Methylomagnum ishizawai: one gene and its partner. The protein of the gene in region 2 interacts with the protein of the main gene of each other region in a pairwise test. Links are inferred from orthologs where the notes say so. Each region holds a gene or a part of one and is shown on either strand. Other genes may lie near its edges.

Region 1 (5,275 bases), 3.9 Mb from region 2 along the record:
ATCCGAAACCGCTTTCCCAGGCGGGGCCGCCACACACAGGCACACCGCCAACAATGCCTCCCAGGCCTCCCCCACGCCAGCGCCCTTGATGACCCGGTCGGCCTCCGCCGCCAACAACAAGGCGCGATGCACCGTGTTCCGGTCCAGCCGCCGCAGGGCCAGTCCCAGGGTTTCCTTGCGGTTGTCCCAGACCTTGAGCTTGGCATAGGCCGAGTCCTGGGAAGTTCCGCCCGCGACTTCCCGCAGCAGGGCCGCGACCAGACGGATATCCCGGCCCAGCGCCCACAGCGCCACGGCGGGGGCCACGCCTTCGGCCTTGAGCCCCATCAGCACCCGGTAGGCTTTTCCGGCCTGTCCGCGCAGGACTTCCTCGGCCAGGTCGAACACATCGTAGCGGGCGCTGTTCGCCACCGCCTGGACGATCTGCTCGTCGGTCAGCTTGCCCCGGCCATGCAGGATGTGCAGTTTCTCGATTTCCTGGGCGGCGGCGAGCAGGTTGCCCTCGGTGCGGACGGCGATGAGGCGCAGCCCGGAGTGGTCGGCCAAGAGTCCCCGCGTACTGAGGCGGCGGTCCAGCCAGCGCAGGAGTTTTTCGCCTTCCAACGGCCAGACCTGCATCACCGCGCCGATCTTGTCGATGGCTTGGCACCACTTGGCCTTCTGGTCGGCGGCGGCCAGCTTGGCGGTGCTGACGACCAGGATGGCGTCTTCCGGCGGGCGCTCGGCGTAGCGCAGCAGGGCGGCGCTGGCGTTCTTGTCCGGTTTGGCGGGGATGCGGAGGTCGAGCAAGCGCCGCTCGCCGAACAAGGAAAAGGCGTCGGTGGCCTCCCGCAGCAAGGCCCAATCGAAACCGGCGTCGGCGTAGAACAATTCCCGGTCGGCATAGCCCTGGGCCTTGGCGGCTTGGCGCAGGGCGTCGGCGGCCTCGGTCAATTGCAGGGGCTCGTCGCCGCTCAGGAGGTAGATCGGCAGCAGCTTGCGCTTGAGGTGTTCCTCCAACTGTTCGGGATAGAGTTTCACGTCGGGTTCGCCGTTTTGCGCTGCTGCCGGAGGGTGTAGGACACCTGCCGCAGCAGGGTCCGGGCGGCTTCCTTCTGCATTTCCTGGCGGTACATGTCTTCTTCGTAGCCCTGGCCCAGCGGCGTGGTCTGGTCGTTGAAGTAGTCGCGGCGGATTTCGAGTTCCTGTTGCGGGATCAGGATTTCGCCCTTGGGGCTGCGGACATCGTAGACGACCCGGTAGGTCAGGTCGAAGGTGTTGGCGCGGCCTTGCTGGCTCAGGGTGATGGGGCGGCGGGTGTGGGCGGCCGAGGTGATATGGACGACCGCGCTGGCGAGTCCCGGCGTCGGGGCCAACGCGCCGCCGAGGTTGTTCAGCGTCTGGTTGAAGTCGCCATAGAACGGGTTCTTGTTGGTGATGCCGGAGAGGTAGAGCGTGTTTTCGAGCTTGGTGCCCGGCATTTCGCCGCGCAGGTGCCAGCCGCAAGCGGCCAGCGCCAGGGCGGCGGAGAGCGGAGCGGCGAGGCGGAGCCGTCGTGCCATGGGCCTATACCACGATGTTGACCAGCTTCTTCGGGACCACCACGACCTTCTTGGGCGGCTTGCCCTCGGTGAAGCGCTGGACGTTGGCGTCGGCCAGGGCGGCGGCTTGGATGGCTTCGTTCGGCGCGTCCACCGCCACGGTGATCTTGCCGCGCAGCTTGCCGTTGACCTGGACCACGTATTCGAGGCTGTCCTGGACCAGGGCGGAATCATCCCATTGCGGCCAGGGCGCGGTGGCGATGGTGTCGGCGTGGCCGAGTTCGGCCCACAGATGTTCGGCGATATGCGGCACGATGGGCGCGAGCATCAGCGCCACCAGTTCCAGGGCTTCCTGGCGCAGGGCGCGGCCTTGCGGGCTCGAATCCTCGAATTTGGCGAGCGCGTTCAGGAGTTCCATATTGGCCGCGATGGCGGTGTTGAAGGTGAAACGCCGCCCCATGTCGTCGGTGACTTTGCGCAGGGTTTCGTGGACTTGGCGGCGCAGGGTTTTTTGGCCTTCGTCCAGCGTGGTTTGGTCCAAAGCCGGGGCCGGGCCTTCGTTGACATGGGCCGCGACCTGCCGCCACAAGCGCCGCAAGAAGCGGTACGCGCCTTCCACCCCGGAATCCGACCATTCCAGCGATTGCTCGGGCGGGGCCGCGAACATGGTGAACAGGCGCACGGTGTCCGCGCCGTAGCGCTGGACCAGATGCTCGGGATCGACGCCGTTGTTCTTGGATTTCGACATCTTCTCGGTGCCGCCGACCAGGACGGGAGCGCCGTCGGCTTTCAGCGTGGCCCCGGTGATGCGGCCTTTGTCGTCGGTGCTGACATCGACCTCGGTCGGGCCGACATAGGCTTTCTTGCCGTGTTCTTCACGGTAGAAGGTCGGGGCCACGACCATGCCTTGGGTCAACAGGTTGGCGAAGGGTTCGTCGCATTGCACCAGCCCGGCGTCGCGCAGCAGTTTGTGATAGAAGCGCGAATACAGCAGGTGCAGGATGGCGTGTTCGATGCCGCCGATGTATTGGTCCACCGGCAGCCAATAATTGGCCCGCTCGTCGAGCATGGCCTCGCCATTGTCGGCGCAGGCGTAGCGGGCGAAATACCAGGACGATTCCATGAAGGTGTCGAAGGTGTCGGTTTCGCGCCGGGCGGGTTTGCCGCACTTCGGGCAATCGACGTGGACGAAGGATTCCAGCCGGGCCAGGGGCGAGCCGATGCCGGTAATCTCCACGCCCTTGGGCAGTTCCACCGGCAGTTGGTCGTCCGGGACCGGCACCGTGCCGCAGTCGTCGCAATAGATGACCGGCACCGGGCAGCCCCAATAGCGCTGGCGGGAGACGCCCCAGTCGCGCAGGCGGAAGTTCACTTGCTTCTCGCCCAAGCCTTTGGCCTTGAGGTCGGCGGCGATAGCGTCCACCGCTTCGTTGTAGGCGAGGCCGTCGTAGGGGCCGGAATTGACGCAAACAGCCACGGATTTATCGCCGTACCAATCCTGCCAAGCCTCGACGTTGAATTCCGCGCCGCCGTCCTTGTGCCCGATGACCTGCTGGATCGGCAGGCCGTACTTGTGGGCGAAATGGAAATCGCGCTCGTCGTGGGCCGGGACCGCCATCACCGCGCCTTCGCCGTAGCCCATCAGGACGTAATTGCCGACCCAGACCGGCACGGCTTCGCCCGTGATGGGATGGGTGACATTGATGCCAGTCGCCATGCCCTTCTTCTCCATGGTCGCCATGTCGGCCTCGGCGGTGCCGCTCTGGGCGCATTCCTGGATGAAGGCGGCGAGTTCGGGGTTGTCCTTCGCGGCATGGGTCGCCAAGGGGTGTTCCGGGGCCACGGCGCAGAAGGTCACGCCCATGAGGGTGTCGGCGCGGGTGGTGTAGACCCACAGCAGTTCGTCCTTGCCGTCCAGGGTGTAGGGGAAGGCGAAACGCACGCCATAGCTCTTGCCGATCCAATTGGCCTGCATGGTGCGGACCTGTTCCGGCCAGCCGGTCATGCCATCCAACTCGGCCAGCAGTTCCTCGGCGTAGGCGGTGATCTTCATGAACCACTGCGAGATTTCCTTGCGGACCACGGGGGTGTCGCAGCGCCAGCAGCAGCCCTCGATGACCTGCTCGTTGGCCAGCACGGTGGCGTCGTGCGGGCACCAGTTGACCGGCGAGGTTTTCTTATAGACCAGCCCCTTCTCCAACAGGCGCAGGAAGAACCATTGCTCCCAGCGGTAATACTCCGGCTTGCAGGTGGCGACTTCCCGTTCCCAGTCGTAGCCGAAGCCCAAGCGTTTGAGCTGGTCTTTCATGTAGGCGATGTTGTCCAAGGTCCAATCGCCCGGCGGCACGCCTTTCGCCATGGCGGCGTTCTCGGCGGGCAGGCCGAAGGCGTCCCAGCCCATGGGTTGCAGGACGTTCTTGCCGCGCATCCGTTGGTAGCGCGACATCACATCGCCGATGGTGTAGTTCCTGACGTGGCCCATGTGCAGCCGCCCGCTGGGATAGGGGAACATCGACAGGCAGTAGTATTTTTCTTTGCTGGGGTCTTCCACGGCGCGGAACACGCCTTGCGTTTCCCAGCGCTTCTGGGTGGCTTCTTCGATCTCGGAGGGCTGGTAGGTGTCGTCCATACGTCGGGATTCGGTCGGGGGATGGAAACCGGGAAGCATACTAGAGCCTAGGCGGCGGGGGCAATTCGGTGGAGCCGCGTGGTTTCATGCCGCGCCGCCGCCAACGCCACGGTCCGCCGGTCTATGATTGATGCCATCGCCTTGGGCTTCCTTGAACGGAGAGCGCACCATGTCCCAAACCCTCCTCTCCTGGTTCGCGCGCGGGGATTTCATACCCCATGGCAATTGCTTGATCTGGAGCCGGGGCTTGATCGAACTGCATGTGGTTTCCGACGCCCTGATCGGCCTGGCCTATTATTCGATCCCGTTCGGGTTGGCCTTCTTCGTGCGGCGGCGCACCGATCTGGTCTACCGTTGGATGTTCATCCTGTTCGCCAGCTTCATCCTGGCCTGCGGCACCACCCATTTCTTCGATATCTGGGTGCTGTGGCATCCCGATTACGCCGTGCAGGGCATCTTGAAGGCGGTGACGGCGGCGGTGTCGGTGGGGACCGCCATTTTGTTGTGGCCGGTGCTGCGCCGGGCTTTGTACCTGCCCAGCCCCGCCGAGTTGGCGCGGATCAACGCCCGGCTGGAGCGCGAAATCGCCTGCCACCGCGAAGCCGTCGCCCATCTGGAGGCCGAGGCCGCCGGGCGGCGGGTGTTGGAGGAAAAGCTCAGGCGCAACGAGGCCCGGTTGCGGGCCATCCTCGACACCGCCGTGGAAGGCATCGTCACCATCGACGGCCAGGGGGCGATCGAACTGTGCAATCCCGCCGCCGCCCAGATGTTCGGCTATACGGTCGATGAATTGCTCGGGCGCAACGTCAACCAGCTCATGCCCACGCCGCTACGGGAGGCGCACGACGCCTTGCTCGCCAAGACCCGGATGTCCAGCCCCAACCGCAGCCTTTCCTGCGGGCGCGAATTGTCGGGCTTGCGCAAGGACGGCTCGGTGTTCCCGGTGGAAATCGCCGTCGGCGGTTTCGATGGCGGCGGCCTCCATTTCACCGGCATCCTGCGCGATATCAGCGAGCGCAAGGCTTTGGAGGACCGTCTGCAACAACAGCGGCTCGAATTGCTGCATGTGCATCGCCTCACCGTGGCGGGCGAATTGGCCGCGACCATGGCCCATGAACTCAACCAA
Region 2 (5,134 bases):
TGTTTCACCAGCTTGGCCGGCATGTTCAATACCTGCTTGAACAGCGGCAGCTTGTCGAACATGTCGCGGAAACCCTTGGGCGGGTCGGGTTCCTTGAGGAAGGCCAGCAGCCTGCCGACCTCGCGCAGGGCGTCCACCGATTCCTGGCCCATCCCCAGGGCCACCCGGCGCGGTGTCCCGAACAGGTTGCCGAGCAGGCGGTGTTGGCTGCCCTTGGGTTGCTCGAACAAGAGCGCGGGGCCGCCCGCTTTCAAGGTGCGGTCGCAGATTTCGGTGATTTCGAGGTAGGGGTCGGCTTCCAGGCGGATGCGCTTGAGTTCGCCTTGGGCTTCCAGGGCTAGGATGAAGTCGCGGAGGTCGTGGTATTTCATGGCGTCGATGATGGCTGGACGGGATGGGGCATTCTAACGCGCCGTCGCGGCGCTGGGGTCCGGGCATGAAAAAGGCCGCTGAGGGCGGCCTGTGGAAGGTATTTCCGGTGGCGGGTTCAGGCCGCGCCATCCAACAAAGCCAGGAACCCCGCCTCGTCCAAGACCTCGACGCCCAATTCCCGCGCCTTGGCCAGCTTCGAGCCGGGATCGGCCCCGGCGATGACGGCGCGGGTATTTTTGGAGACGCTCCCCGCGACCTTGCCGCCCAGGGCTTGCAGCCTGGCCTTGGCTTCCTCGCGGGATAGGGATTCCAGCGTGCCGGTGACGACGAAGGTTTGGCCCTTGAGCGGCAATTCGGCGGCGGGCGGCAACTCGGGCATCGGTTCCCAGTCTATTCCCGCCGCCAGCAGCGCCGCGACCACTTCCAGGTTATGGGGTTGGCGGAAGAAGGTGTGGATATGGTGGGCGACCGACGGACCCACGTCGGGCACGGTTTGCAGGGTTTCCTCGTCGGCGGCTTGGATGGCGGGGAGTTCGCGGAAATGCGCGGCCAAGGTCTGGGCGGTGACTTCGCCCACCTCGCGTATTCCCAAGGCGTAGAGGAAGCGCGGCAAGCTGGTGTGTTTGCTCTTGTCGAGCGCGGCGACCAGGTTTTCCGCCGATTTGCGGCCCATGCGCTCCAAACCGGCCAGTTCATCGACCTGGAGCCGGTAGAGGTCGGCCACGGTTTTGATGAGACCCTTGTCGAGGATTTGGTCCACCAGCTTGTCGCCCAGGCCGTCGATATCCATGGCCCGGCGCGAGGCGAAATGCTTGATGGCTTCCTTGTGCTGGGCCGGGCAATACAAGCCGCCGCTACAGCGGGCGATGGCCTCGCCTTCGGCGGTTTCCACCTCCGAGCCACATACGGGGCAGTGCGTGGGCAACTCGAACAGCGGGACTTCGGTGTCCCGTAATTCCGGGAGGCTTTTCACCACTTCCGGGATGACATCGCCCGCCCGCCGCACCACCACGGTATCGCCGACCCGGATATCCTTGCGCCGGACTTCGTCGATATTGTGCAAAGTGGCGTTGGTGACGGTGACGCCGCCGACGAACACCGGCTCCAACCGCGCCACCGGGGTCAAGGCACCGGTGCGTCCGACTTGCACCTCGATGGCGGTGACGCGGGTGGTGGCTTCCTCCGCCGGGAATTTATGGGCGATGGCCCAGCGCGGGGCGCGGGCCACGAAACCCAGGGTTTCGCGCTGGTCCAGCCGGTCGATCTTGTAGACCACGCCGTCGATGTCGTAATCCAGCCCGGCCCGCCGCGCCCGCAGATCGCGGTAATAATCGAGGCAGGCCGCGCTGCCCTGGACCACATGCGATTCGGGGTTGACCGGCAAACCCCAGGACTTGAACCGCGCCATCAGTTCGCTTTGGGTGGCGGGCAGTTCGGCGGTGGGATAAGCGCCGTAGCCATAGCAGAAGAAAGCCAGGGGCCGGGCGGCGGTGATCTTGGGGTCGAGCTGGCGCAGGCTCCCGGCGGCGGCGTTGCGCGGGTTGGCGAAGGTTTTTTCGCCCAGCCGCCGCGCCCGTTCGTTCAGTGCCTCGAAACCGGCCTTGGGCATGAACACCTCGCCCCGCGCCTCGAACCGCGCCGGCCAGCCCGCGCCCGCCAAGCGCAGCGGCACCGCGCGGATGGTGCGGACATTGTGGGTGATGTCCTCGCCGGTCTGGCCGTCGCCACGGGTCGCGGCCCGCGCCAGGAGGCCGTTTTCATAGATGAGGCTGACGGCCAGCCCGTCCAGCTTGGGTTCGACCAGATAATCCAGCGCCACCCCGTGCAAGGGCTTTTGCGCCCGCCGCTCGAAATCGGCCACATCCCCGTCGGTGAAGGCGTTGTCCAGCGACAGCATCGGGACTTCGTGGCGGACTTCCGCGAACGCCTTGAGCGGGGCCGAACCCACCCGTTGCGTGGGCGAATCGGGGGTCCGCAGTTCGGGATGGTCGTGTTCCAGCGCGATGAGTTCGCGCATCAAGGCGTCGAATTCGGCGTCTGGAATCACCGGCGCGTCGAACTTGTGATAGCGCTCGTTGTGGAATTCGATCTGTCCGCGCAATTCGGCGGCGCGGTGCCGGGCGGATTCGGGGGTGTTCATGAGTCTTCGCAGGCGTCTTCCAGCAGGCCGCGCATATGGGCGATTTTGTCCTGGGTCAGGGGCTGGCGTTTTTCATCCCACTCGGCCCCGCCCAGCCGGTTCGCCAGCTTGTGGCTGGTGCGGACCAAGTCGTCGAACACCGCGATAGGGTTGGATACCCGGTCGGGCTGGAAGAACAGCACCACGCCGGGGCATTCGAAGGCTTCCATGTTGTCCATCGGGAAGGTGCCGGGTTCGACCAGGCTGGCGACGCTGAACAGGGTTTCCCGGAACTTGCGGTCGTAGCGGTGGAAGATGCCCATGCTGCCGTGGATCAAATCCAGGTCGAGCAGCGCGTCGCGGAGGTCGTCGCCCTGGAAATAGCGCCGCCCGCCGCTCGCCACCACGCTGACCTGGATCAAGACCGGGATCGGGGCGCTGCCGGTGGTTTTCTTGGGTTCCGGTGGGGTTTTCGCGGCGGCTTCGGGTTTGGATTTGGCCGGTGGTGGCTCGGGGGCGGGCTTGGATTCCCCGAAGTCCAACAGATCGTTGTCGAGATCGTCGTCCAGGCCGTAGGCGGCGGGTTCCGGCGCGGCGGGTTTGCGGCCCTTATAGCCCAGGCTTTCGAATTCGTCGTCGTCGGGGTCTTGATAACGGGATTTGGGCGGCGGGGCTTCCTGGCCGGGGTCGTAGCCCAATTCATCGTATTCGCCGCGGCGTTGGAGGAAATCCAGCAGTTTCTGCCGGTGGCGGCCCCAGATATAGATGCCGGCGATCACCAGGAGGCCGATCACCAAGAGGACGATGCGAATAGTATCTCTGTCCATTGGGTTTCCTCGGATGGGAGGTTGGTTATTTATGAAAAGGGTTCCACGATTTCAATCGGTTGGATTGGAACCGCTAATGATCGTCTTCTTGATTCGTATCGATAGCAACTTCATCGAGGTCCGCGCCATGCTTGTTTAAAAGATGGCGCAAATCGCTATAGAAGAAGTGGTCTATGGTCTTGATATGTTTGGAGAGCGTAGGGTCTTCCAACATGCTGGGTCGGATATCACAGTAATATACGCCATCCAGGGAGTTCAATTTGAAAGTATAAGCTTTGAAATGGCCGGGCAAGAATGTAGAGTTAATGCCGTACTTGTTCTCGTGTTTGCTGTTCTTGCGCTGCACATCGTTCAAGAAGATAGCGATGTGCGGGAGATTGGTTTCGGTAAGCTTGTTATATAGGAATTTATCGACAAATATTTTATCGATCCGGTCCTTGCTTGAAGTTTTGACCGATCCGATGATTTTCAATTCGCCCGCTTCGCTGATGAGCAGGTCATGTTGATAATTGGATTTGAATAATTCGGTTCCATCGAAGTCCTTGACTGGGACCCGCACCGTTCCAGAAACACACTCTATTCCCAAATCTAAAATCAATAGCCGTATCAGCCTTTCAAACAGGTCGCCGTTTAGTTTTCTGGCTTGATTCGATTTGCCAGCAGGTAATGCGTCGAGAGTTGCGCCTATGGATTGTTGGATTGTGTAAATAGTGTAAATTATATTATGCCGAAGCGCGGCTGACGGTGTTTCCCGGTTTTTTAGTTTCTCTATCGTATGGAAAAATTGCTCGGTAGCCGATGCGAAGGATTCGGCATCATACATCAACGAGGAATTTAATGGCCTTGTGATGTTGAAATGCCCATCCTGCTTATATTGGAAAAATTGGTAATGGCTTTCGTTCTGAGAAACAATGCGGGCTTGCAGGCCGGTTTCTATGAATTCCAGGTATCGAGTGCAAAATTCAATATAACCGGCTATAGATTGGAAGTGTTTTTTATTGGAGGCGTGTTCTACCAAATTAGAAAGATTCATCGAATAGATTCCCTTCTTTCCGCCGTTTTCCGGTCATGGGAAATCCATTCTTCCTTGCTCATCCGGCGGACGTTTTCCAAGCGTTCGATAGCCCATCGATTGTATTGGGCATCCAGATCACACCCCATCCAACGGCGTTGTAATTGCTCCGCGACCACGACCGTGGTTCCAGAACCGGAAAATGGATCGATGATTAAATCACCTTGGTTGGAGGAAGCCAGGACAAACTTACGCAATAATTCTTCCGGCTTTTGGGTGGGGTGCGGGGTTTTTTCGCCCATCCCGTTGCAAGTGGTGGGAATATCGATCACATCCTTGGGTTTGGCTCCTTTGGGGTGCGGCATCCAGTTTTCGCGGGGTTTGTTGCCGCCTTTGCCGTAGGCGCTGGTTTCGGCTTGTGGATGCGAGGGGTATTTCAGGGTGTGTGCCCCATAAGGTACCCGAACATCGTCGATATTCAGCGTGAATTGGTCTGATTTGCGGAAATGCAGGATGCTTTCATGGGAGCGTCCCCAGTCGTTGCCTAGGTTGGCTTTGTTTTTGTAGTGCCAAATCAACCAACGGCAATGCTTGAAGTATTTGGAAGCTGGGTGTTTTAAATCGGCGAGGATTTCGGAGAAGCCGCAGACATATAGAGCGCCGGTCGGTTTTAGTATCCGCGAGGCTTGGCCAATCCAGCGCATGGACCATTCGATATACTGCTCTTGGCTATCGAAACTGTCCCAGTCGGCCTTTTTGATATTGTAGGGCGGGTCGGCAAACACCAAGTCGATACTGGCCGTT

Evidence for each region. The genes of interacting proteins can lie anywhere in the genome.
Region 1: the proteins of ligA (region 2) and leuS interact in binary tests that used the Escherichia coli proteins (3 or more experiments, as listed by UniProt). The link is inferred for Methylomagnum ishizawai from one-to-one orthologs.

What each region holds. Positions count from the first base shown.
Region 1 is NZ_AP019783.1:4,151,509-4,156,783, reverse strand. Bases 1,346-4,485 are described here. They hold leuS (leucine--tRNA ligase), read right to left. Parts: upstream 4,150-4,485; coding sequence 1,546-4,149; downstream 1,346-1,545. Other genes in these bases: K5658_RS18710 (two-component system sensor histidine kinase NtrB), read left to right, coding at 4,319-4,485; K5658_RS18720 (LPS-assembly lipoprotein LptE), read right to left, coding at 1,346-1,541. Outside these bases: holA (DNA polymerase III subunit delta), read right to left, coding at 1-1,020; more of K5658_RS18720, read right to left, coding at 1,017-1,345; more of K5658_RS18710, read left to right, coding at 4,486-5,275.
Region 2 is NZ_AP019783.1:252,983-258,116, reverse strand. What follows is about bases 1-2,999. They hold ligA (NAD-dependent DNA ligase LigA), read right to left. Parts: upstream 2,513-2,999; coding sequence 488-2,512; downstream 1-487. Other genes in these bases: K5658_RS01065 (cell division protein ZipA), read right to left, coding at 2,509-2,999; ubiD (4-hydroxy-3-polyprenylbenzoate decarboxylase), read right to left, coding at 1-371. Outside these bases: more of K5658_RS01065, read right to left, coding at 3,000-3,318; K5658_RS01060 (hypothetical protein), read right to left, coding at 3,392-4,351; K5658_RS01055 (DNA-methyltransferase), read right to left, coding at 4,348-5,134. UniProt on the Escherichia coli protein: DNA ligase that catalyzes the formation of phosphodiester linkages between 5'-phosphoryl and 3'-hydroxyl groups in double-stranded DNA using NAD as a coenzyme and as the energy source for the reaction.